DNA from 2 places in the Proteiniborus sp. MB09-C3 genome. Region 2 is predicted to be linked to the other one. Evidence: riboswitches for the same ligand, from Rfam matches in the RefSeq annotation. Region 2 holds a riboswitch; the other holds the start of a gene.
The links. Region 2 has a riboswitch for thiamine pyrophosphate ahead of thiT (energy-coupled thiamine transporter ThiT). Riboswitches for the same ligand answer to the same signal wherever they lie in the genome.

Region 1: it holds a riboswitch for thiamine pyrophosphate, as region 2 does, so the genes downstream of both, thiD (bifunctional hydroxymethylpyrimidine kinase/phosphomethylpyrimidine kinase) here and thiT (energy-coupled thiamine transporter ThiT) in region 2, are expected to answer to the same signal.

The regions. Positions count from the first base shown of each region.
Region 1 covers NZ_CP127161.1:1,601,828-1,611,638, forward strand. Annotated here, with positions in the region: gene QO263_RS07680 (DUF7768 domain-containing protein) at 1-274, shown strand, start outside; partial or broken gene QO263_RS07685 (DNA cytosine methyltransferase) at 271-2,008, shown strand; gene QO263_RS07690 (hypothetical protein) at 2,012-2,269, shown strand; gene QO263_RS07695 (hypothetical protein) at 2,272-2,862, shown strand; gene QO263_RS07700 ((2Fe-2S)-binding protein) at 2,974-3,177, shown strand; gene QO263_RS07705 (VanZ family protein) at 3,265-3,780, shown strand; gene QO263_RS07710 (hypothetical protein) at 3,864-4,085, shown strand; TPP riboswitch at 4,237-4,337, shown strand; TPP riboswitch at 4,424-4,523, shown strand; TPP riboswitch at 4,611-4,710, shown strand; gene thiD (bifunctional hydroxymethylpyrimidine kinase/phosphomethylpyrimidine kinase) at 4,795-5,616, shown strand; gene cytX (putative hydroxymethylpyrimidine transporter CytX) at 5,613-6,827, shown strand; gene thiM (hydroxyethylthiazole kinase) at 6,811-7,635, shown strand; gene thiE (thiamine phosphate synthase) at 7,619-8,251, shown strand; gene QO263_RS07735 (helix-turn-helix domain-containing protein) at 8,728-9,783, shown strand.
Region 2 covers NZ_CP127161.1:2,393,878-2,409,193, reverse strand. Annotated here, with positions in the region: gene rsmD (16S rRNA (guanine(966)-N(2))-methyltransferase RsmD) at 1-534, opposite strand, end outside; gene recG (ATP-dependent DNA helicase RecG) at 716-2,788, opposite strand; gene QO263_RS11680 (DAK2 domain-containing protein) at 2,884-4,494, opposite strand; gene QO263_RS11675 (Asp23/Gls24 family envelope stress response protein) at 4,540-4,896, opposite strand; gene rpmB (50S ribosomal protein L28) at 5,127-5,318, shown strand; gene QO263_RS11665 (hypothetical protein) at 5,390-5,578, opposite strand; gene QO263_RS11660 (thiamine diphosphokinase) at 5,668-6,294, opposite strand; gene thiT (energy-coupled thiamine transporter ThiT) at 6,308-6,868, opposite strand; TPP riboswitch at 6,957-7,059, opposite strand; gene rpe (ribulose-phosphate 3-epimerase) at 7,105-7,752, opposite strand; gene rsgA (ribosome small subunit-dependent GTPase A) at 7,755-8,630, opposite strand; gene pknB (Stk1 family PASTA domain-containing Ser/Thr kinase) at 8,655-10,601, opposite strand; gene QO263_RS11635 (Stp1/IreP family PP2C-type Ser/Thr phosphatase) at 10,606-11,349, opposite strand; gene rlmN (dual-specificity RNA methyltransferase RlmN) at 11,381-12,424, opposite strand; gene rsmB (16S rRNA (cytosine(967)-C(5))-methyltransferase RsmB) at 12,490-13,830, opposite strand; gene QO263_RS11620 (zinc metallopeptidase) at 13,889-14,575, opposite strand; gene fmt (methionyl-tRNA formyltransferase) at 14,627-15,316, opposite strand, start outside.

The DNA.
Region 1 (9,811 bases), 790 kb from region 2:
ATTAAACGAAGGCAATGCCTTTTTTTGTCCCCATCTTCTCTATCCTCAGATATTAGATGATAATAATCCAGAAGAAAGAAGATTGGGAATTAATATAGGAAAAGAATTTTTATCAAAATGCGATGAACTATGGGCATTTGGTGACCATATTTCTAAAGGAATGTTTGAGGAGATTGAGTTTGCAAGAAAGACAGGTATTCCTATAAAAAGAATTATGAAACTAGATATTGAAATAGAAGAAGGGGCTTTATTTTGTATGAGGATGGATAGATGATTACCTTGGGGAGTCTTTTCGATGGGATTGGAGGATTTCCCCTTGCTGCTGTTCATAATGGAATTACTCCTATATGGGCAAGCGAAATTGAATCCTTTCCTATTGAGGTGACTAAAATACGATTCCCTGATATGCTCCATGTTGGCGACATTACAAAATTAAAAGGGGAAGAATTGCCTCCTGTTGATATCATTACAGGTGGTTCACCATGCCAAGATTTATCTGTTGCAGGTGCAAGGGCAGGGTTTGCTGGTAAACGTTCAGGATTATTTATGGAGCAGATAAGAATAACAAAGGAAATGAGGTGGGCAGATGCAAGAAGAGGAAAGGCAAATCACCTTATCAGACCTCGATACTTCGTTTGGGAAAATGTCCCTGGAGCATTCTCAAGTACAAACGGAGAAGACTTCCATGCGGTCCTCGAAGAAACCACAAGAATTGCAGACAGCAGCGTATCTATACCTAGACCTCCGGGAGGGATATGGAAATCTGTTGGGTGCATATTGGGATATGAATTCACCATTGCTTGGAGAGTTCTCGATGCTCAATACTGGGGTGTCCCCCAAAGACGTAAGAGAATCTTTCTTGTCGCAGATTTTGGAGGACACACCGCACCCAAAATATTATTTGAGCAAGACAGCTTGTTTGGGAATACTCAGAAGAGCTAGAGCAAGAGGTAAGGAACTGCCTAAACAATTAAAAATAGCTTTAGAAATTCAAGGGGAAGTTGAAGGTTCAGAACAAGAGTCCAATGAAAATATAGTTTCTGAATATAAAGCCTATCATATCAATCAACGAAATGAGGGTATTGACTTAAATGGAATTTCAGGAGCCTTGATGGCAACTCAAAATATGCAGATGCAGACATTTGTCACAGAACCTATGCTATGTCTAAATGATCAGGGTGGTGACCGAATGGATATAACAGAGAATATTACTTCAACACTAAGGGCTAGTATGGGAGGAAATCAACCTATAGTCATGGCAACTCAGCAAGGTGGTGCAGAAATATGCTTTGACCTTTGCCCAACTATTACATCAGCAGCAGGAACAAGTGGCAATAATCAACCTGTTCTATTCGATAATCATGCAAAAGACTGTAGATATAATGGACCCCTTGATGTAGCTCCAACAATAGCAGCTACCTATGGAACAGGAGGAAATAATGTACCATTAGTATCAAAGTCAATTGATTCAGACAGTTATTGTATTGCAGGAAATACCATTGATAGACAAGATCATAATGGTGGAAATGGATGTGGATTTCAAGAAAATATTTGTTATACTCTTACGACCAGTGATATTCATGCTGTTTGTTATCCACCTAAAACTTATCAAAATACAGTAGGAGCATTATGTGTAGGAGATGAAAAAGGCAATGGGAATCAATATGTAAGTCAAGATAAATGCATTGTAGACTGTGAAAAAATGATGTTTGGGCAATCAGAATTTGCTAATTATAAAGAAGGCTGTGCAACACTTAGAGCAGAGGGTGGAGATAATGGAGGAGGAAGTGAAAACCTTGTAACTACTAAGAATCTTGTACGCAGACTAATACCACTTGAATGTGAAAGGCTTCAAGGCTTTCCTGATGGGTGGACAAAAATAGAAAAATCATCCGATAGTGCAAGATATAAGGCACTTGGTAATAGTGTAGCAATCCCTTGTGTAGATTTTATTATGCGAGGGATTGCTTATTTTTTAAGAAGATTTAAAGATGAAATGGAGGAATAAACAGTGTATATGTATCCTGATAATTTAAAGGCCAAAGCAACATTATGGCTATGGGAATTAAAAGATATAGGAATTATTGGAGTTGGACTTCTTATTTCTGTATTTGCCTTAGCACAACTTAGGCTTATGTCACCTATTGTAATAACAGCAGTATATAGCTTTTTAACAATACAATTTGAAGACACAAGCATACTGAATTTTATTCGTTATGCCTGTGCCTTTTTTCTTTTAAAGCAACAGATATTTGAATGGAGGTTATAAAATTGGGAAGAAAACAGAAACAGAAAGAAAGACAAAAGCAATCTACTAGAGAACTGATTGGTATTGATGAAATCACAGATTATAGTCTAAAGACTCCATATGGAGAGCTAGTGTATTTTATTATTCATCCAACCAATATATCGGTACTATCTGAATCAAGTGTAAGTGCAAGGATCTATGCGCTTATGACAGTACTTAAGGGGATTGCTGAAATTGAAATGCTTTGCCTTAATTCAAAAGAAAACTTTGATGATAACAAGCAGTATTTAAAAAGAAGAATGGATACAGAGCAAAATCCTGTTATTCGGCAACTACTACAGCAAGACAGTACCAATCTTGATAGGATGCAAGTTCAGATGGCTACAGCTCGTGAGTTTCTAATTATTATTAGGCTTAAGAATGAAAAAGAATCAGATGTATTTCCTTATCTTTCAAGGATTGAAAAGAGCTTAAAAGACCAAGGATTTACTACTAGAAGAGCTGATAAGTTGGATATAAAAAGACTTCTTGGTGTTTATTATGAGCAGAATGTGACTACGGAAAGATATGAAGATTATGATGGGGAGAGGTGGGTGGTACTTGGAGATATGTAAAAATTAATAAAGTGTAAGTTTATTTGATAGAGTGTACGTGATATAATATGTATAATCAAAAATTCGTTAAATAGTTTAAAAAAGGTGTTTGTACTAAGTGAGGTGTTAGGTATGGAAAATGGAATAGTATGTTATTGCTCTAATGTTAGTAAGGAAAAGATATTAGAAGCTATAGCAAGTGGGGCAAAATCTCTACAAGACATTAGAAATATGACAGGTGCTTGTACTTTGGGTAAATGTAAAGAATTAAGTCCAACAAAGAAATGTTGTTCTACTAATATTATTAAGATACTAAATGAAAATACAATAGTATGAGCATAAAAGGAAGTGGAAAAATCCAATAAATAGAACAGATATATAAATAAGAAAAATAGGAGTTTATAGGAATATTGGAGGGAAAACGTGAAAGATGATAGTAAAATAAAGAAATGGTCTAAAGTATTGTTTGTAATTTATTTAATTGCACTATTATGGATAATAGTGTTTAAATTTAATGCACCATTTTCAAAATTAGGGTATATGAGAAGTATAAATCTAATTCCTTTTAATGAATCCTTAATAATAAATGGCAAACTTGATTTCCGTGAGATTATCATGAATGTAGCGATTTTTATGCCACTTGGCATATATTCAGGTATTCTATTGAAAAAATGGACTGTTGGAAAAAAGATATTTTTATTTTTCTTAATTAGTTTGATATGTGAAATATTCCAATTTATTTTGGGTGTTGGAGCTTCGGATATTACGGATATTATTAACAATACTTTAGGTGGAATAATTGGTTTGGTAATCTATAAAGGGATTGAAAAAATATCGAAAAATAGTATTAAGGTACATAAATTTATAAATATAATTGGAACAATAGGAACGATATTAATGATTTCATTATTATCAGTACTAGTAATATATAACTTATAGGGGATTTATAAATAAAGGTTAAGTCCCAAGTTGTCGGATAGATAAATTGAAATTTGAAGTGGAGATTAATGGAGATTAGAGAAATGGTTAAAAATAAAATTATTATCAGGATAATTATCATTTTAATAGCTATTATTGGTGTAGGCTCATTTATTTCATATTCTAAGTTTGGTGTTGTTAATCCTTTTTCCACAGCAAAGGTGCTTTGTATAGATTTCAAAATAATGATACGGCTCAATATGTTTTGTTTTCAACTAATAAGTATTTTTCAAGATGGAGATGGCAAGAGTAAATTATTATTATGAGAATAGTCTGTATCATGAAAAACTCCAATTTATAGAAGGTGCCAGCATAGAACAAGGGCGGCGTAGCCGTTTATCTTGACACTTGCTTTTTATGGCACTCCTGCTAATATAACTTGACTACATTGCCACTAGGGTATATAATCAATGCAATTAATATTTGCGGGGGGACTACATTAGTAGTTGAGAAGGTAAAACCTGACCCTTTGAACCTGTTGGTTAATACCAACGTAGGGAAGCAATCACATACGAAATATGTATATGATTAGGGTGCTCCTCTGTGTAGGGGGTACCCTATTATTATTTAAGATAGAGTTATTGAGTATAAAAATGAATACAATTAATATTTGCGGGGGGACTACATAGTAGTTGAGAAGGTAAAACCTGACCCTTTGAACCTGTTGGTTAATACCAACGTAGGGAAGCAATCACATACGAAATATGTATATGATTAGGGTGCTTCTCTGTGTAGAGGGGTACCCTATTATTATTTAAGATAAAGTTATTGAGTATAAAAATGAATATGATTAATATTTGCGGGGGGACTACATAGTAGTTGAGAAGGTAAAACCTGACCCTTTGAACCTGTTGGCTAATACCAACGTAGGGAAGCAAATCACATACAAAGTTTGTATATGATTAGGGCGCTTCTCCGTATAGAAAAGTGCCCTAATTTATTATAAATACATAAATGAAAAAAGGAGGAGTTTTAATGAAAAAGGTACTTAGTATTGCTGGGTCAGATTGTAGTGGAGGTGCTGGAATACAAGCAGATTTAAAGACGTTTTCTGCCCATGGGGTGTTTGGAATGAGTGTAATTGTTTCAGTTGTAGCAGAAAACACAAGTCGTGTTATAGACATACAGGATATTACTCCAGATATGATTGAAAAACAGATTGATGCAGTATTTGAGGATATTGAAGTTGATGCTGTTAAAATCGGTATGTTGTCTACAGAACCTTGTATGGAAGCAGTAGCAAGAAAATTGAAACAATATAAACCAAATAATGTTGTAATTGATCCTGTTATGTATGCGAAAAATGGTTGCTCTCTCATGGATCCTAATTCCATAGAGACATTGATCAAGGTTGTACTACCTTATGCTGATTTACTTACGCCTAATATCCCAGAGGCTGAGAAGATATCGAATATTAAGATTAGCAATGCAGAAGATATGAAAACAGCGGCAAAACTTATTTATGATATGGGGTGCAAAAATGTTCTTGTCAAAGGGGGGCATGCTATTGGAGATGCACTGGATATTCTATATAGTGGTAAAGAGTTCTATTATTTTGAAACCCAACGAATCAATACTAAAAACACACATGGAACAGGCTGTACTTTCTCTTCGGCTATTGCTTCCAATCTTGCCCTTGGTATGACTATGCCTACTGCGGTAGACCATGCTAAGAAATATATTACAACAGCAATTGAGCATTCATTAAATATAGGTAAAGGTAATGGGCCAACACATCATTTCTATAATTTATATAAAAATGGTTTAAATATTAAGAAAGGTGAAGGGGATTTATGATGAAGGAAGAAAATCAAAGGGTATCTACATTTAGTCAAATATTATTATGGTTTGGCGCTGCAATATCAATTGCTGAAATTATAACAGGAGCTTTACTTGCTCCTTTGGGGTTAATTCAGGGTATTTGGGCAATTATTCTAGGGCATATAATCGGAGGAGCTATTCTTTTTCCTGCAGGACTGATTGGAGCAAAAAGTGGTCTTTCCTCTGCTGAATCTGTTCGTATTTCTTTTGGGAAATATGGGTCATTTGGATTTTCATGGATTAACATATTACAGCTTCTTGGTTGGACTGCAATTATGATTGTTAATGGAGCAAAAGCACTTGATGGAATTACAAATTATCTTTGGAATTACCAAAATGAAAAGTTATGGTGTATTGTTATTGGTTTACTTATTTGTATTTGGGTTGTAATCAGTAATAAAAGTCTATCAAAATTAAATACTGTGGTAATGTCAGTCTTATTTATATTTACGCTTATTCTTGGATTTACAATTTTTAAAAATACCGATACGGCAATTGCCACAGAAGAGACAATAAGTTTTGGTGCAGCAGTTGAAATAAATGTAGCTATGTCTCTTTCTTGGCTACCTCTTATTTCTGATTACACAAGGAAATTGGAGAAAAAAATTACAGGTACTTTGTGGAGTGTCATAAGCTACTTTATTGGCAGTACAGTAATGTTTGTGATTGGACTTGGTGCAGCAATATATGCTGGTACATCAGATATTACAAGTATACTAATGTCTGCGGGACTTGGCTTGATTGGTCTAGTAATTATTATATTATCTACGGTCACCACTACATTTCTTGATGTTTATTCAGCAGGAGTAAGTACAGCCAATTTTAGTAAAAAAGTGAATGAAAAGTTTGCTGCTGTTACTGCATGTGTCATAGGTACATTGCTTGCCATGTTTGTTTCTATGAGTCAATATGAGAACTTTTTATATCTTATTGGTTCTGTATTTGCACCTTTATTTGCTATCTTATTTGTAGATTGTTTTCTGCTTCATAAAACAGATATAAATACTAACCATTCTCACAATATGAGTAATATGATTTTATGGTTCATTGGATTTATCGTCTATCGTTTACTTATGCATTACAATTTCATAATTGGAATCACATTTCCTGTAATGCTGATAATTGGTGTTTTATGTTTCGTTATAAATAAAAGAAAGGTTGGAAATAGTGATGAATTACTTAATTAATGCTTGTACTGGCTTGCTTTATGAAATCAGAGAAAAAAATCCGTTGATTCATAACATTACCAATTATGTGACAGTAAATGATTGTGCAAATGCAGTTTTGGCAATTGGAGCATCTCCCATTATGGCAGACGATAATGCAGAAGTAGAGGAGATTGTTTCAATATCCTCTGCACTTGTAATTAACATGGGAACTTTAAATCAGCGTACTATTGCTTCAATGATTATAGCAGGTAAAAAAGCCAATGAGCTTAATATTCCTGTAGTTCTAGATCCTGTTGGTGCAGGTGCTTCCACGCTACGAAATAAAACAGTACAGGAAATTCTCTCACAGGTAGAAATAGATGTTATTCGTGGGAATTTATCAGAAATTTCCTTTATAGCGGGGTTTAAGGCTTCTATAAAAGGAGTTGATACTGCGATAGTAGATGAAAAAAATGATGCAGTGGGTATTGCAAAATTAGTTTCCAATAGATACTCTTGTGTTGTAGGAATTACAGGAAAGGTGGATATCATTTCAGATGGGATTAGATTTGCTAAGGTAGCAAATGGTCATAAACTTCTTTCTAAAGTAACTGGCACAGGCTGTATGACATCTGCTCTCGTGGGTAGTTTCTGTGGTGTAACAAAGGATTATTATACAGCAACAGTTGCTGGAATTGCAACAATGGGAATTTCCGGAGAGATTGCATTTGAGAAAGCAGGAGTAATGGGAACAGGTAGTTTCCACATTAATATTATTGATGCTTTATCAAATATGAACAGCACATTTTTCTTAGAAAGAGGGAAAATAGATGAAACCAAATATTGATTATACACTTTACCTTGTAACAGATAGAGAAATTATGAGTACGGAAAAACTGGAGACTGCTGTGGAGCAAGCTATTTTAGGTGGTTGTACAGTGATACAACTTAGAGAAAAGAATTGTTCATCTCTGGAATTCTTTGAAATGGCTATAAAGATAAAGGATATTACAGATAGGTATAAGATTCCCTTAATCATTAATGACCGAATAGATATAGCATTAGCAGTTGATGCTTCAGGTGTACACATTGGGCAGAGTGATATGCCAGCAAGAATTGTAAGAAAGTTGATAGGAAATAATAAAATTCTTGGTGTGTCTGCATCCAACTTTGAAGAAGCGATGAAGGCGTACAAAGACGATGCAGATTATCTTGGAGTTGGAGCAATGTTTATCACAGATACAAAAAAAGATGTAAGATTTACATCTATGGATGAACTTGCACAGATAAGAAAATATATCACACTTCCTATTGTGGTAATTGGAGGAATCAACAAGACAACAATACCAATTTTTAAAGGTATAGATGTCAATGGATTTGCAATGGTATCGGCTATTATCTCACAGCCAGATATAAAAGCGGCGGCACAGAATCTAAACAGTGAATTAATGAAACTAAGATAGTCAAAAGTTCGTCTAAATATATGAATGGTGGAGTAATAATGAAATTTGAGATAAATAAGTTGTTTGAAAATAATGAAGAACGGATTAAAGGTATTTAATTATTAGAGGGAGCGAAAGCATTTTTTGGGCTATCGCTCCCTTAACTGACACACAGTAGGAGTGCCAGCGGAAATTAAGGGCGGTGTAGCCTTTTATCTTGACCCTTGCTTTTTGATGGTATACCTGGTATTTTTCTTTTGTTGATGTTTTACGGATGTGGAGATATAATTTGGTGTAATAGATAAATAAGAATTTGTCGCTGAGTTAGATTTATAGAAATAAAGACTATCTGCACAAAGGATACATCCTGATATGAATAACAGTTATTTTTTTTGAGAAATAGTTAACGTATATTCAGTTGTTAGATATGATGATTCTTGATATGATTAAAGTAGCAAAGGCCATTGCTTATTAAATAGAATCAGGAGGTTATTTACATGAAAATAGGTGAAGTAATACGAGAATACAGAAAACGAAAAAACATGACTCAGGAGGAAATAGCAAATTGCCTTGGAGTGACAGCTCCGGCAGTTAATAAGTGGGAAAATGGAAATTCACAGCCCGATATTATGTTATTGGCTCCTATTGCCAGATTGCTCAACATTACTCTTGATACTCTATTGTCCTTTGAAGAAGAACTTACAGCCGAAGAGATAAACAGTTTCGTTTATGAAATTGATGGCAAATTAAAAGAGGAAACCTATGAAGAGGCGTTTCAGTGGGCAAAAGGAAAAATCGAGCAATATCCTAATTGTGAACAGTTGATTTGGCAAATGGCACTGATTTTAGATGCATGGCGTTTAACAAAAGACATTCCGGATTCAGAGAAATATGAAGGTTATATCAATGATTGTTATGTACGTGCTTTGGATAGCAAGGATGATAATATTAGGAACAGAGCAGCTGATTCGTTATTTGGATTTTATTCAAGAAAGGAACAGTACGGGAAAGCAGAGGAATATCTGAATTATCTTTCTAGCCAAAATCCAGAGAGAAAGAGAAAACAAGCATTTATTTATAGCAAGACAAATCGGGTGAATGAGGCATATAAAGCATACGAAGAATTATTATTTCAGGGTTATCAAATGATGAATATGGTGTTTCAAGATATATATATATTGGCTATGCAGGATAAAGACAGGGGAAAAGCCTATATACTTGTAGAAAAGCAAAGAAAATTAGCGAGTATTTTTGAAATGGGTGAGTACCATGAGGTATCCTGGGGACTTGACTTGGCAGCAGCAGAGAAAGATATGGAAGCAACTATAGAAATCATGGAGAGAATGCTTGCTAGTGTTGATAAAATATCTGATTTTACCAAGTCGACACTATATGCACATATGGAATTTAAAAAACTAGAGGATAAATTCATTACAGAACTGCATAAAAATTTGCTAGATAATTTTAGGAATGAAGAAACATATAGCTATATGAAAAAAAGTAAACGTTGGCAGAAGTTGGTAAGCAGTAATTCCAATTTGTTGATAGATTAACTTAGTGATAACTTTTAATAATATGTAT
Region 2 (15,316 bases):
AGATATTGTAGTTCCTCCATATTTTCGTAAGTCTTTTTTTATTAAATTATTTATATATTCTGGCAAAACTAGTTTACTTTCATGCTCAACTATTATGATCCCTCTTTCATCAAGTATATTGCTATTGCTTATCTTCTCTATTATAGGTACTAAGATCCCCTTTTCATATGGAGGATCTAAAAAAATATAGTCAAACGCAATTCCTCTTAAACTCAAAGTATTTACTGCTTTTTCAGCAGTATTTTTATATACAAAAGCTTGAGCAACAAGCCTTGTCCTTTCTAAATTTTCTTTTATTGATTTGATACTGTTAATATCATTATCAATAAAATAACATCTACTAACTCCTCTGCTTAAAAACTCTATTCCTATATTCCCAGAACCTGCATAAAGGTCTAGAACTTGACTCTCATTATTTATATCACCTAAAATATTAAAGATGGATTCCTTTACTTTATCTGATGTAGGGCGAGTATGTAGTCCTTTAGGAGCAATCAACTTATTTCCTTTTGACTTCCCTGTTATAACACGCAATTGAATTCCTCCTCATTAGTAATTAATATTTTATCACAAAAACACTAAATTCTAAACAATTTATTATGTTTTTTGCAAAATACTCAAATGTTGTTATAATTATCCTGTCATTTCATCATAATTCCTTATAAATTTATCTGTCATACTAGTTAATAATAATTGTTGCGCTACTAGAACTATTTTAATTGAAGGATATCAGCTGTGATTCTTTATTGAATAGCTTTAGTATTCTTTCTTTTATAATTCTATAATCTTCTGATGTTAAATTAGGATCCTTCTCTAATATTTGAAACGCTATTTTTTGAGATATTTTCAAAGTATTTATATCAGAAAATAAATTAGCTATTTTTAAGTCAGGCAATCCATGCTGTCTTGTTCCAAAAAATTCACCTGGTCCTCTTGTTTGAAGATCCTTTTCTGCTATTAAAAAACCGTCATTTGTTTTCTCCATTATATGCATTCTTTCTTTAGAAATCCTGCTTTTACTTTCATTAACTAATATACAATAAGACTGATGATTTCCTCTTCCTACCCTTCCTCTCAACTGATGAAGCTGAGCTAATCCAAATCTTTCTGCATTTTCTATCAACATGATGTTAGCATTAGGCACATTTACACCAACTTCAATTACAGTAGTTGAAACTAAAACATCTATTTGTCCATTTTTAAATTCTGCCATTATATTATCTTTTTCAAGGGACTTCATCTGGCCATGTAGTAGTCCAAGGCGTAAATCATTAAAAGTACTGCTTTTTAAATTTTCGTATAATTCGTTAGCAGATTGTGCATTGATGCTATCTGATTCTTCAACTAACGGGCATACTATATAAGCCTGCCTACCTTTATTAACCTGTTCTCGAACAAATGAATAAGCTCTTTCCTTCATCTCTCCAGTAATTGCATAGGTCTTTATCTTTTTCCTCCCAGCTGGAAGTTCATCAATTATTGATACCTCCAGATCACCATATAATATCAATGCCAAAGTTCTAGGTATAGGTGTGGCAGTCATAACAAGTATATCTGGATTACTGCCCTTTAATGATAATGTAGCCCTTTGCCTGACTCCAAATCTATGCTGTTCATCAGTTATTGCTAATCCTAATTTATAAAAGCTAACATTTTCTTGCAATACAGCATGTGTACCAATAATTATATTTACTTCACCAGTCTCAATTCTACTCAATATGTCAGCCTTCTTTTTTCCAGCAATATTACTAGTCAATAGTTCACAGCAAATATTAAATTTATCAAGTAAAGTTTTTATACTCTCATAATGTTGAGTTGCTAGTATCTCAGTAGGCGCCATCATCACAGATTGATAACCTGAATTGAATGCCTTTAACATTGATAACACTGCAATAATAGTCTTTCCTGAACCTACATCCCCCTGTACAAGTCGATTCATTTGTTTAGGAGATTCCATATCCCTAGCAATTTCATTAAAAACCCTAGTTTGAGCTGATGTCAATTTGTAAGGAAGCAATTCCAAGAGTTTACTAGTTTCATCATTTTTAGAAAATATAATCCCTTTATTATTAACAATACTATTTCCCTTTATAATAAAAAGCCCTAATTGCAAAAATAGCAATTCTTCAAAAACAAGTCTTTCCTTTGCTTTTTTATAGGAAAACCTGTCCTCTGGAAAATGAATATTTTTGATGGCTTGATTAAATGAAAATAATCCTAATCTATCAATAATATTTTGTGGAATCGCATCTACGGTATAGCTTAAGTAAGTATCTATGGTCTGCTCAACTATTTTAGTCAATTCATTATTCGTTAGACCTTCAGTTAATTGATAAATTGGGACTACTCTCCCAATTTTTTTCCCACTTTCATTATATTTTTCATATATTGGATTCTGCATCTCTATTTGATTCCCTAATCTTTTTACTCTTCCACTTATGACAATAATGTCTCCCATACTAATATTATTTATTATATAGTCCTGATTAAACCAAGTTAAATACATAATACCTGTTTCATCTTTTACTGGTAACTTGATTATTGACATATTTTTTCTGGGCCTATATGTTCTAGGAGTACCACATATAATTACTTTTACATTGGCTTTTTCTCCATTTTCCAAGGTCGAAATCTTTTTTATCTCTCTTCTATCTTCATATGCCCTAGGAAAATTATAGAATATATCTTCAATAGTTTCTATGCCCATTTTACTTAATAATTTTGCTTTTTTTGGACCGACGCCCTTAATATATTGAACTGACTTCTCCAGTTTTTCCAAAGTAATCACCTCTATGCTTTACTATATATATTATACAAAAAATAAACAAGAATCCAAAGTCTATTACTTCGAATTCTTGTATTTAAAGAAATATAATCATCAAATTATTCAACCGAAATTAAATAATAATAGAGAGGCTGTCCTCCAAAAACCACTTCAATATCTAAATCCTCAAACTCTTCTTCAATTCTATTTGCTAAATCTGTTGCATCTTGCTCAGATAAGTTATTACCATAAAATATTGTTACTAGGCCATTATCGTCATTCACCATTGATTTAACTAAGCTAAAGGCTACTTCATGAACATTGTTACCAATCACTTCTATTTTACCATCATATATTCCCATAATATCATCTTTTTTTATTTCTTTTTCTTCCATGATTGTATCTCTAACTGAAAAAGTCACCTGACCAGTTTTTACTGATGCAATTGTGTCTTTCATGTTCTCAACATTTTCTTCCATGCTAAGCTCTTCATCAAAAGTAACTAAGGCAGCAATTCCCTGTGGTATGGTTTTGGTTGGTAATACTTCTACTTTCTTATTGCTCAACTCTTTTGCTTGGGTAGCGGCTAAAATGATATTTCCATTGTTAGGCAAAACAATAATATTTTCTCCATTTACCTTATCAATAGCATTAAGAATATCCTCTGTACTTGGATTCATAGTCTGTCCACCTGCAATTACATAATCAGCATTTAAATCATGAAATACATTGGAGAGCCCTTCTCCCATAGAAACAGTAATAAAGCTATATTTTTTACTTTCTTTTTGCACTGTATTTTCCATTGCTGCTGTAGTAGCAGTATCATCTATTAAATTGTTTCTATGCTGATATCTCATATTATCAATTTTAATATCTATAAGTTCACCATATTGTAATGCCTTTTGTAACACTCCACCAGGCTCGTTTGTATGGATATGTACCTTAATAATATTGTCTCCACCAACTACAAGCATAGAGTCTCCAAAGTCTACTATTTCATCCCTGAATACTTCATAATCTACTTTTGAATTATTGATTATAAATTCAGTACAGTAGCCAAATGTAATATCTCCATCAGCTTCTATAAAAGAATTAGCAGTATCATCCTTTGCTATTACATCATCTACTAATGTTTCCTCTTTACCAGTTAAAGCCTCCAATGCTCCTATGAAAATAGTGATAAGTCCTTTTCCACCTGCATCTACAACTCCTGCTTGCTTTAGTACAGGGAGCATTTCAGGTGTTCTAGCTAAAGCATCTTCGCCATGTTTAATAACTGTCCTAAGAAATTCTACCATATCCGTTTCCTGTTTTGATATATTTATAGCCATTTCAGCACTCTCTCTGGCAACAGTTAGTATAGTTCCCTCAATAGGCTTCATAACTGCTTTATAGGCTGTATCAGAACCAAGTTTTAAAGCCGTTGCAATTGCAGAGGTATCAATTTTATCGGTATCCTTTAACCCTTTTGCAAAGCCTCTGAATAATTGAGAAAGTATTACTCCAGAATTACCTCTCGCCCCCATCAAAGAACCATTAGAAGCAGCTGTGACAATTTTGTCTATGTCATCCGTTTCTAAGGTTCTTATTTGTTTAATAGCAGACTGCATAGTCAATGACATATTGGTACCAGTATCTCCATCGGGAACCGGAAAAACATTTAATGCATTGATAGCTTCTTTATTTTTTTCAAGACAGTTAGCAGCTCCAAAAAATAACTTTTTGAGCATATTTCCATCTATATATTGAATTTTCAATATTAGTACCTCCTTAGCCTACTTTTGTACTCTTACTCCCTGTACATTTATATTTACTTTTTCAACCTTTAAACCAGTCATACTTTCAATATTATATTTTACCTTATCTATAATATTATCTGCTACTACGGAAATTTTTGTGCCAAATTGCACTACTACAAATAGATCAACAACAATTCTATCTCCATCAGTATAAACCTTTACGCCTTTCTTTACATGCTCTTTCTTTAATAGTTCTACTAGCCCATCTGTAGCGTTTCTACTAGACATTCCAACTAGACCATAGCTTTCAATCGCTGCTAGCCCAGCAATAGTTTCTATAACGCTTTCATCAATATTTATTGAGCCATATTCATTGGTCAATTTACCTGCCATTTACAGTCCTCCTTTTATTTTAGAAAAGTGAATAAAGGATTTTATAGTTTTATTTTACATTATATTTGTATTATCTTCAACTTAAGAATAAATAATAATTAAAATAGGGATAAAAATATCTTTATATTGCAAAAAATACCTAGGATGTGATACAATAATATATGTTGATTTTATAAATATATAATAAATAATGATTATTAGCAAACCTAGGGTTTAAGGAGGTGTTTTATATGGCAAAGTTCTGCGAAGTATGTGGCAAGGGAAAAGTGTCAGGACACTTAGTAACTTTCTCAAATAAAAAGAGCAATAGAACTTGGTCTCCAAATGTACGTAGAATAAGAGCTATGGTTAATGGAACTCCAAAAAGAATTTACGTATGCACAAGATGTATCAGATCAGGTAATGTTGAAAGAGCATTATAATAAATGGCTTCCAGTGTAATGGAAGCCTGTCTGATTTTTTGTACATATAGTTAGTTGGATGTTCTATATCTCTAAAAAATTTTAAACAGAAACCAGCCCAAGCAAATAAATAGCAATCCCAGTGCAAAAATCCATGCTCTTATAGGTATTACTTGTATTATTATAATAACACCTAATATGGATAAGCCTATACCTATAATTTTTTTGATACTGCCATCAATGAAATGTCGTTTAAATTTATATCTTCTATATCTTCCCATATAGACACCCCTCATAAGGCTACTATTATATAGTATTCAATTTTTCTAAAAAACGTTACAAAAAAGCCAGCTATCGCTGACTTTCTTATTTAATCCCTTGATCTTATAACAAGGCATATTCCAGATTCTATTTCTATAAGCCCTTCTTCATCTTTTATTATATTGCTTACGCCTAATGTGGAACCAAAATTAAATTCTACAGAATTGGTATCATACTCGAATCCTTTAAGAGTAACCTTTGAATCAGTTAAAGGTATCACCGAAACAAAATGCCCATCTTTATTATCTAGCTTAAGTAGACTTTTTGTTATAAACATCTCATTGTGACTATCGACAATAACTGCATTAATATTTTGATTGACTAGCCTATATAAAATCAATATATTTGCTAGTGAATGATCCATACGACTGCCAGTAGCACCTAGTAAAGTAATGTCCGTAGCACCTTTATCTATTGCAAACTCTATTGCTAGTTCAGTATCTGATTTATCCTTATGTGTTGGATATTTCTCAAAGTTTACGCCCAATTTCTGAAAACTATTCAGAGCCTCTTCATCCAATGAATCTAAATCACCTATTATAGTGTCTGGAACAAGGTCTTCATTAAACAAATGCCTTGCACCACCATCAGCACAAATAACTATATCTGCATCATCAAAATACTTAGCTAAGCTGATATCGCTTAAATCTCCATTTGATATTATTAAAGCCTTCATTTAATCACTCTCTTTATTTAATCTCTCTTCTAATAGGCTTCCATAGCAATACAATAATTACAATAGATATTGCTAGTTCCAAAGATAGATAGCCTCCATTATATCCTAATGAATATAGCCATGAGTTTATGTCACCGGCATTTTCTGAAAAAAATACAACTCCAGCTAACACATGGCAAATAAACCTTCCAAATATGGCTAAAAATATTCCTATTACAACACCGACATACTCCATGGTCCTATTTCGAGGTTGAATGTTCTTTATGCTTCTGTAAAAACCGCTTAATCCTAACAACCCAAAAGCTATGGGATAGTCTAAAAGGAACTGGATTGGATGCACAATATAGGGTTCTAAAACTGCTTGAAGTATCCCATATACTATACCTACCAATATCCCAGGCAATGTACCCCACTTTATTCCAATAAGAATTATAGGTATCATGCTTCCTGCTGTTACAGAGCCTCCAAAAGGTGCCTTATAAACCTTTATCATACTTAATATTGTAGCTAATGCTATCATGATACCACTTTCAGCTAAAAACCTTACTTTTTCTTTTTTGACAATTGAAGCCATAAAAAAACCTCCCTTTATGTTTTAAAAATATTTACTAGGGAGGGATTAGTGTCCATTTAATTTTTCATAGCATAAAATGCAACAAAAAAATATTTTGCAAACACTTCCCTACGCTAGTATTAACTAGATCAGGTTTAAGGGTCGAAGCTAATTTGCCTCCTCTCAGCATAAATGCTCCCCTAGTGTAGATTATCCTGTTTGTCTACATTATATCAAGTATTTTAAAGAAAGTAAAGCTATACACTTTTAAACATTCTAGTAGCATAAACAATATCTTCACTATTAAATATGGCAGAACCAGCTACAAATATATTAGCTCCATAGGATTCTACCTCCTTGATATTGTCCAGCTTTATTCCACCATCAACTTGTATATCAATATTGAGGTTGCGACTATTTATCAGCTTTCTTAAGTCAATTATCTTATTCTTCATCTGATTTATAAAATATTGCCCCCCAAATCCAGGGTTAACAGTCATAATCAGAACCATATCTATTTCATCAATAATATATCTAATGGTCTCAATAGAAGTAGATGGGTTTAACGCAACTCCTGCTTTTATTCCAAAGCTCTTTATATACTGTATTGTCCTATGAAGGTGAATACATGCTTCTTGATGGACAGTAATAATATCTGCTCCTGCATCTACGAAATCCTTAATATATTGGTCTGGTTTTTCTATCATCAAATGCACATCAAAGGGTACAGTGGTAACCTTTTTCAGCATTTTAATTACAGGTGCGCCAAATGTGATATTAGGAACGAAATGCCCGTCCATTACATCTAGGTGAATAAAATCTGCTCCACCCTCCTCAACTAATTTGATTTGTTCTTCTAATTTACTAAAATCTGCTGATAAAATAGAAGGAGCTATTTTAATCATGTCTAGTACCTCCTGATTTCCTTTATTTCCTGTAGCATACTTAGGTAATTATCGTACCTAGATTTACTTATTTCACCATTATCAACTGCTTCCTTTACTGCACAACCAAGCTCCTTATTATGGCAGCATCCTGAAAACCTACAAAGGGTACTTTTTTCAGATATTTCAATAAAGAAGTTCTCAAGTTCCTCCTCTTCTAAAAAATCAATATCTAAAGTACTAAAGCCTGGGGTATCTAAAACCCATCCCCCTAAATCTAATTCAATAAGCTCTACATGCCTTGTTGTATGCTTACCTCTGCTAGTTTTCTGACTAATGTCACCAGTCTGTAGCTTTAAATTTGCCTGAATATTATTTAATAGCGTAGATTTTCCTACTCCAGATGGGCCTGCAAATACTGTAATTTTCTTTTTAAGCAAATTTCTTATTTCCTCAATGCCTTCCTTAGTTTTACAGCTAGTCTTTATAATTCTATAACCAGCCTTATTATAAACATCATAAATCTCATCTGCTTTTCCATCTAGGTCTAAATCAGATTTATTTATGCATATGATTACATCTAGTTTCTGATATGATGCTAGAAGCAAGAATCTATCTAAAAGCCATAGGTTAGGATCTGGTTTTTGTACAGCAAAGACTATCACAGCCTGATTTACATTTGAAACAGGAGGTCTTTTTAGTTCTGTAATTCTGTCAAGAATTTGTTCCACATATCCAGTATTATCCTCTTTATTTATCTTTATTAAAACCCTATCTCCTATAAGAGGGGTAATTTTACTCTTTCTAAAAAGTCCTCTTGCCCTACATTCATAAACTGTATCGTCTACTTTCACATAATAAAATCCACCTATACCTTTTATAATAGTTCCTTCTAGCATTAATCAGTCCTCCTAAAAATATAATTATATTTCATCTTTAAAGGTACCATCAAAATAAACCTCATATTTTGCACTTTTCTTTCCTTTGACTAAAACAGAGATAGATTCCTGTTTTGTACTGTGAACCTCATTATATATTACTTCTCTTTCACCATCTTGTATTCTATATATCTTTACCTCGACTTCTTCCCTATCCTTTGGAAGAATAATAGACAAATTACTACTTGTTAAATCCTCTTCACCTGTTCCCGTATCGTTAGTATTTGGTTCCTCAGTAACTTCTGGGCCATCACTTACAGTTAGGTTTATAGTTGCATTTTTTTCTACTTCTGTATTTGCTGTGAGATCCTGCCAAACTATTATACCTTTATCAACATTTTCATTATACTCATATTTTTTATTGACAATTAAGCCCAATGAAGTAAGCTGCTTTTCAGCTGTTTCTATATTATCTCCAATTACATTTGGCACCACCACATACTCTATCTCAGGGCCATCACTAACGACTAAGCTTACGGTAGAACCTACTACAGCCTTTTCGCCTTCTTCTGGAGTTTGGCTTATGACATAGTCCTTTGGAATGTCGCTTGGAACACGTTTGACAATGCTTTTCAGCTCTTTGCCCTCTAAAAGGATCTCTGCTTCATCTATATGCTTATTGACTACACTAGGTACATCAGTTTCTCTTGGCCCCTTACTCACTGTGACCTCAATAGGATAGCCTAATTTTACGATTTCTCCAGCATCAACACTTTGATCAACTACATGTCCTTCTTTATATTCTGAACTATATACTTCGTTTTTCACTTTAAACTTAAGACCCATTTCTTCTATTTTTGCTTTAGCAGCATCTTTGTGAAGTCCTACAACGCTAATGACCTTCACTTCCTGACCTTGTATCTGTCCTCTAAACCATAAAAATCCTGCTGTAAGCCCTATTGTCAATAATAAAGCTAACATAATTGCAGTCAGTGTAATAAATCTAGATGTTCCTTTTTTCTCATCCTCATGAATTTTATTATCACTACTATGCTTATCAGCTTTTTTTCTTTGGTTATTAACTAAGTCATTTCCATTTGAGCCAATCAAGGTATCATCTATTCTTGGAATTACTCTAGTAGGTGAATCATTAAAGCTGCTTATATGAATCTCATCGCTATTCTTTACTTTCTTTAAATCGCTTAATAGGAGTTTAATATCACTATATCTTAAGCTTTGATCTTTCTGTACACACTTCATAATTATGCTTTCTAGATTTTTAGGAATAGTATCATCAATATGTGATGGCGGCTCTATATCCTCTTGAATATGCTTTAAAGCAACAGAAATTGGACTATCTCCTTGAAAAGGAAGTCTTCCAGTTATCATTTCATACATAACTACACCTAAGGAGTAGATATCTGATTTTTCATCTGTATACCCACCTCTAGCCTGCTCTGGCGAAAAATAATGTACAGAGCCTATAACATTGCTTGTATTAGTTACAGTAGAAGTAGTAGCTGCTCTTGCTATTCCAAAATCGGTTACTTTAACAACTCCATCATCTGTTACTAAGATATTGTGAGGTTTAATGTCCCTATGAACTATATGATTTTCATGTGCATGACTCAATGCTTCAGCAATTTTAATCGCAATATCTAAAGATTCATCAATACTTAGCTTTCCTTTTTCTCTAATTAGCTGCTTTAATGTCTTACCATTAACATATTCCATTACAATATAATGAATATTATCTTCAACGCCTACATCATAAATGCTTACTATATTAGGATGAGATAAACTTGCAGCAGCCTGTGATTCTCTTCTAAATTTATTTATAAAATCCTCATCGTGTATGAATTCGGATCTCAATATCTTAACTGCAACAAATCTGTTTAATAATCTGCACTTGGCTTTATAGACTAAAGCCATGCCTCCTCCTCCAACCTTTTCAATGATTTCGTATCTATTACCTAATATTTTTCCAATCATGTCTTCACCTCTTTTCAACATATCTTATAATCATAACTGTTGTATTGTCAAAGCCACCTAGTTCGTTTGCGACATCTGTGAGCAAGCAGCAAGCATGTCGTAAGTCGCAACAGCTATTTAAAATTTCCCTTATTTTTAAATCAGCTACTAAATTAGTGAGGCCATCAGTACATAATATTATTACGTCATTAATATCAAGCTTTCTATTAATTATGTCAACCTTGATGTCATTATCTGTACCTAATGCCCTAGTAATAATATTTTTCTGCGGATGATTTACCGCCTCCTCAGTGCTGATGCTTCCATTTCTGACTAATTCAGCTACTAAGGAGTGATCTTGAGTCAGCTGATATAATTCCTGTTCTCTAAATAGATATGCTCTACTATCACCCATATGTCCTATAAATACTTCGTCATTGTATATGATTCCCAAGGTAATTGTAGTTCCCATACCTACATAGTTATCATTCTCCTTGGCTTCCTTTAGTATTCTATTATTAGCCTCCATTAAGGTTAGGTTTATAAACCTTGGAATATCAAGGCTACCCTGAATGATATTTTCTTTTTCTCTCTTGTAATTTTCTTTAATCGTATCAATGGCTAAGGAACTGGCTACCTCACCTGCATTATGACCACCCATACCGTCTGCTACTACAAACAAGGGCAGCCTGCTGTCATCTGAATAATAGTAAGAATCCTGATTAATATTTCTTACTTTTCCTATGTCTGAACATGCACAAATAAACATCTAAACACCTCACTTCACAAGATAATGTAGCTCATGATTTTTTCCTGTTAAGATAATCTCTTCTTAGTTGCCCACAAGCAGCATTCACATCTGCCCCCATTTCTCTCCTTATAGTAGTATTTACTCCATTTTTGATTAGAATATCTTTAAAGCTCTGTATTGATTTCTCATCAGATTTAGTATGAGTAAATTCTTTTATATTATTAAGGGGTATCAAATTCACGTGGCACAGCATATTTTTGAGCAATTTTATTATTTCTAATGCATCCTCTGGTCTATCATTTACGTCATAAATTAATGTATATTCGAAGGTTATTCTTCTGTTTGTTTTAGCAATATAATAGTTACAGGCTTCCATTATCTCGTGTAAACTATATCTATTGGCTATTGGCATAATATTCTTTCTTTCCTCATCAAATGGCGAGTGAAGAGAAATAGATAAATTAATGGGTATACCCTCCTCTGCCAAATCATATATCCTAGGAACAATCCCACAGGTTGAAATCGTAATATGTCTATATCCTAAATTTTGTCCATCTTTATCATGTATAATCTTTAAAAATTTCATCACATTGTCATAATTATCTAAAGGTTCTCCACTTCCCATTAACACTATATTTGAGATACTGATGCCTTGATCTTTTTGTATTTCGTAAAATTGTTCAAGTATTTCCCCTGGTAATAAGTTTCTTACTAGCCCACTTTTAGTTGAAGCACAAAACTTACAACCCATTCTGCATCCTACTTGAGTAGATAGGCACACAGAAATGCCATGCTTATACTTCATCATTACACTTTCAATGATATTTCCATCATCTAAGACAAATAAATATTTACTAGTATCATCATGTTTCGAATCTAGTCTTTCTGCTATTTTAAGCTTACTAATTAAAAAATCAGAATTCAGCTTGTCCCTTAGTCCTTGAGGAAGTTCTGTAATATCATCTATACAAGAAACCATCTTCTGATGTATCCATTTAAAGGTCTGATGAGCTCTGTACTTTTTTTCTCCAAGATTTGAAAACACTTCTTCTAATTCTTCTATTTCTAGCGACCTTAAGTCAATATTATTCAAAGAATCCCTCCTTAGACATTATATATTATATCATAATCATGTATAATTTAACTACTAGCTATATCTTATATTTTAATCATCTTAGCAATAAAAAAGCCATCTGTATTGTTAATATTAGGGTATAATTCGATATATCCATTTGTCGCAGACTTCTTCAGTTCAGTATTATTTATCAAGCTTTCAAAGCTTATAAGTTTAAAATTATTATTCTCCGTGAATTTTCTAATTAGGTGGATATTTTCATCTCTTTGTATTGTACAGGTGCTATAAACTAAAAGACCTCCATTTTTAACATACATACTGCTATTCATTAGTATTTCATATTGTAATTCCGCTATTTCAATTAGATTGTCTTTCTCCTTGTTCCACTTTATGTCTGGCTTTCTTCGTATCAGTCCTAGTCCAGAGCAAGGAGCATCTACAAGGCAATAATCAGCTTTACCAATTAATTTTTCATCTAAATCTAAAGCATTAAACTTTTCTAATTCAATAATATTAATTCCAAGTCTTTTAATATTTCCTTCAATCAGCTGAAGCTTATGCTCATGAATGTCCCTAGCAATTATCTTGCCTTCATTCTGCATTTTTTGAGCTATGTGGGTAGTTTTCCCTCCTGGTGCACTACAAACATCTATTACAAGACTTCCTGGACTTGGATCCATTATCTGAGCCACCATCATAGAGCTTTCATCTTGTATTTGAAATAAGCCACTTTTGAATTCTTCTGTGTCTGTTATTCTAACTGGATTATCTATTATTATACAATCATATGCATACTTACCTTCACTTACAATAAATCCTTTGCTTTCTAATTTCTCCATTAAATCCAGTTTAGAAATCTTTAATGTATTTACTCTTATATTTAACTTAGGCTTCTCATTATTGGCGATGCATAGCTCTTCTGTAAAACTTAAGCCATAATCACTCAACCATTTTTCCACCATCCATTTAGGATGAGAATATTTTACTGATAGATATTCTACAGGATCATTATTCCTTTTAGGAAATTCTAAATTGCTTTTATTCCTAGATATATTTCTCAATATTGCATTTACATAGCCTACAGAGCCTTTATGCCCATATTTTTTTGCTAGCTTCACTGATTCATTTACAGCAGCACTATCTGGTATTTTATCCATAAAAAGAATCTGATAGACTCCTATTCTTAATATTTCCTTGATTATAGGTGCTATTTTTTTAATCTTAACTTTTGAAAATTGCATAATAACCCAGTCTATTAAAAGCTTGTTTTCAATTACTCCATAAACCATTTCCCTTATTAAAGACTCGTCTAGGTTACTTATTCCTTCATTAATATTTCTAGTTATAGATATATTTGAATAAGCTTTTTCCTCATTAATTTCTCCTAGAATCTTAACTGCAATTTCTCTTGGGTTTTTATTCATTACTTCACCTCATAATATGATCTATCTAAATAAAAATAAGGGGTTACATATAACCCCTTTAATCTCTTCTCCTAGATAATGCCACTAATCTTAAAAGCTGTGCTATAGCAGTGAGAGTTGCAGCTACATAAGTTAAAGCGGCAGCATCTAATACTCGTTTTGTTGGAACTAATTCGTCCTGTGAAAGAAAGCTACCAGTTTCCAATTGTAATAACGCCCTTTTGCTAGCATTATATTCTACTGGGAGTGTAATTATTTGAAATAACACTACTCCTAAATACAACAAAATACCAGCACTGACTAAAGAAGGGAAACTAAATGCAAATCCCGCAATAATTAAAATCCAAACAAATCTTGCACCAAATCCTGCTATAGGCGCTATAGTATTTCTAAATATCAAAAATGAATAGCCGTCGGCATGCTGTATAGCATGACCTACCTCATGGGCGGCTACACCTAAAGAAGCAAGAGATGTACCATTATAAACTGTGCTGGAAAGTCTTAAAACTCTGCTTCTAGGATCATAATGGTCTGTAAGTCTTCCAGAAATATGTTCTATATTGACGTCATATAGTCCATTTCTATCTAATATCCTTCTAGCTACCTGTGCTCCAGTATAGCCTGACCTGCTACTGACCCTAGAATATTTGTTAAATGCACTCTGTATTTTTGATTGTGCATACATTGCAAAAAGAATAGCAGGAATTAAAAAGATAAATTCTGAATTAAAATAATAACCATACACTTTAAGCCCTCCTTATTAAATATTCTTTACTTCGTTAAGTCTAATTATATATTATTTTAATAAAGCTCCAATCTCAAATTCATTACCTCTTAAGAAGTCTGATACGCTCATTCCTTTTTTACCTGGAAACTGAATCTGTTTTATTAATATACAATTATCTAATGCATTTACATATATTCCATCATTATTTACTTTAACAACTCTTCCACTTTCTTCATCTTTAAATTTAGCTACAATATCAACTTCTAGTATTTTCATATTATTATCTTTATATGTGGTAAATGCCCCAGGCCACGGCTGAGTACCTCGGACTAGGTTTCTTATATTATCGGCTTTTTCATTCCATTTGATTTTTCCAAGATCCTTAGACATCATAGGTGCATAAGTTGCATTTTCATGATTCTGAGGAGTTCTACTAATATCTCCAGTCTCTAGACCTTTAATAGTCTCTATAAGTAATTCTGCCCCTATTTTCATGAGTCTATCATGAAGCCCACCAGCAGTCTCTCCATCATATATCTTGGTTTCGTTTTTTAGCAGCATATCTCCAGAATCCAATCCTCTCTCCATAACCATCGTCGTTACACCAGTTCTCTTTTCACCATTTATTATTGCCCAATTTATAGGAGCTGCCCCTCTATACTCAGGTAATAGAGAAGCATGTACATTTATGCAGCCAAACTTAGGAATATTTAATATGTCTTCCTTTAAGATTTGACCATAGGCTACTACTACTATTAC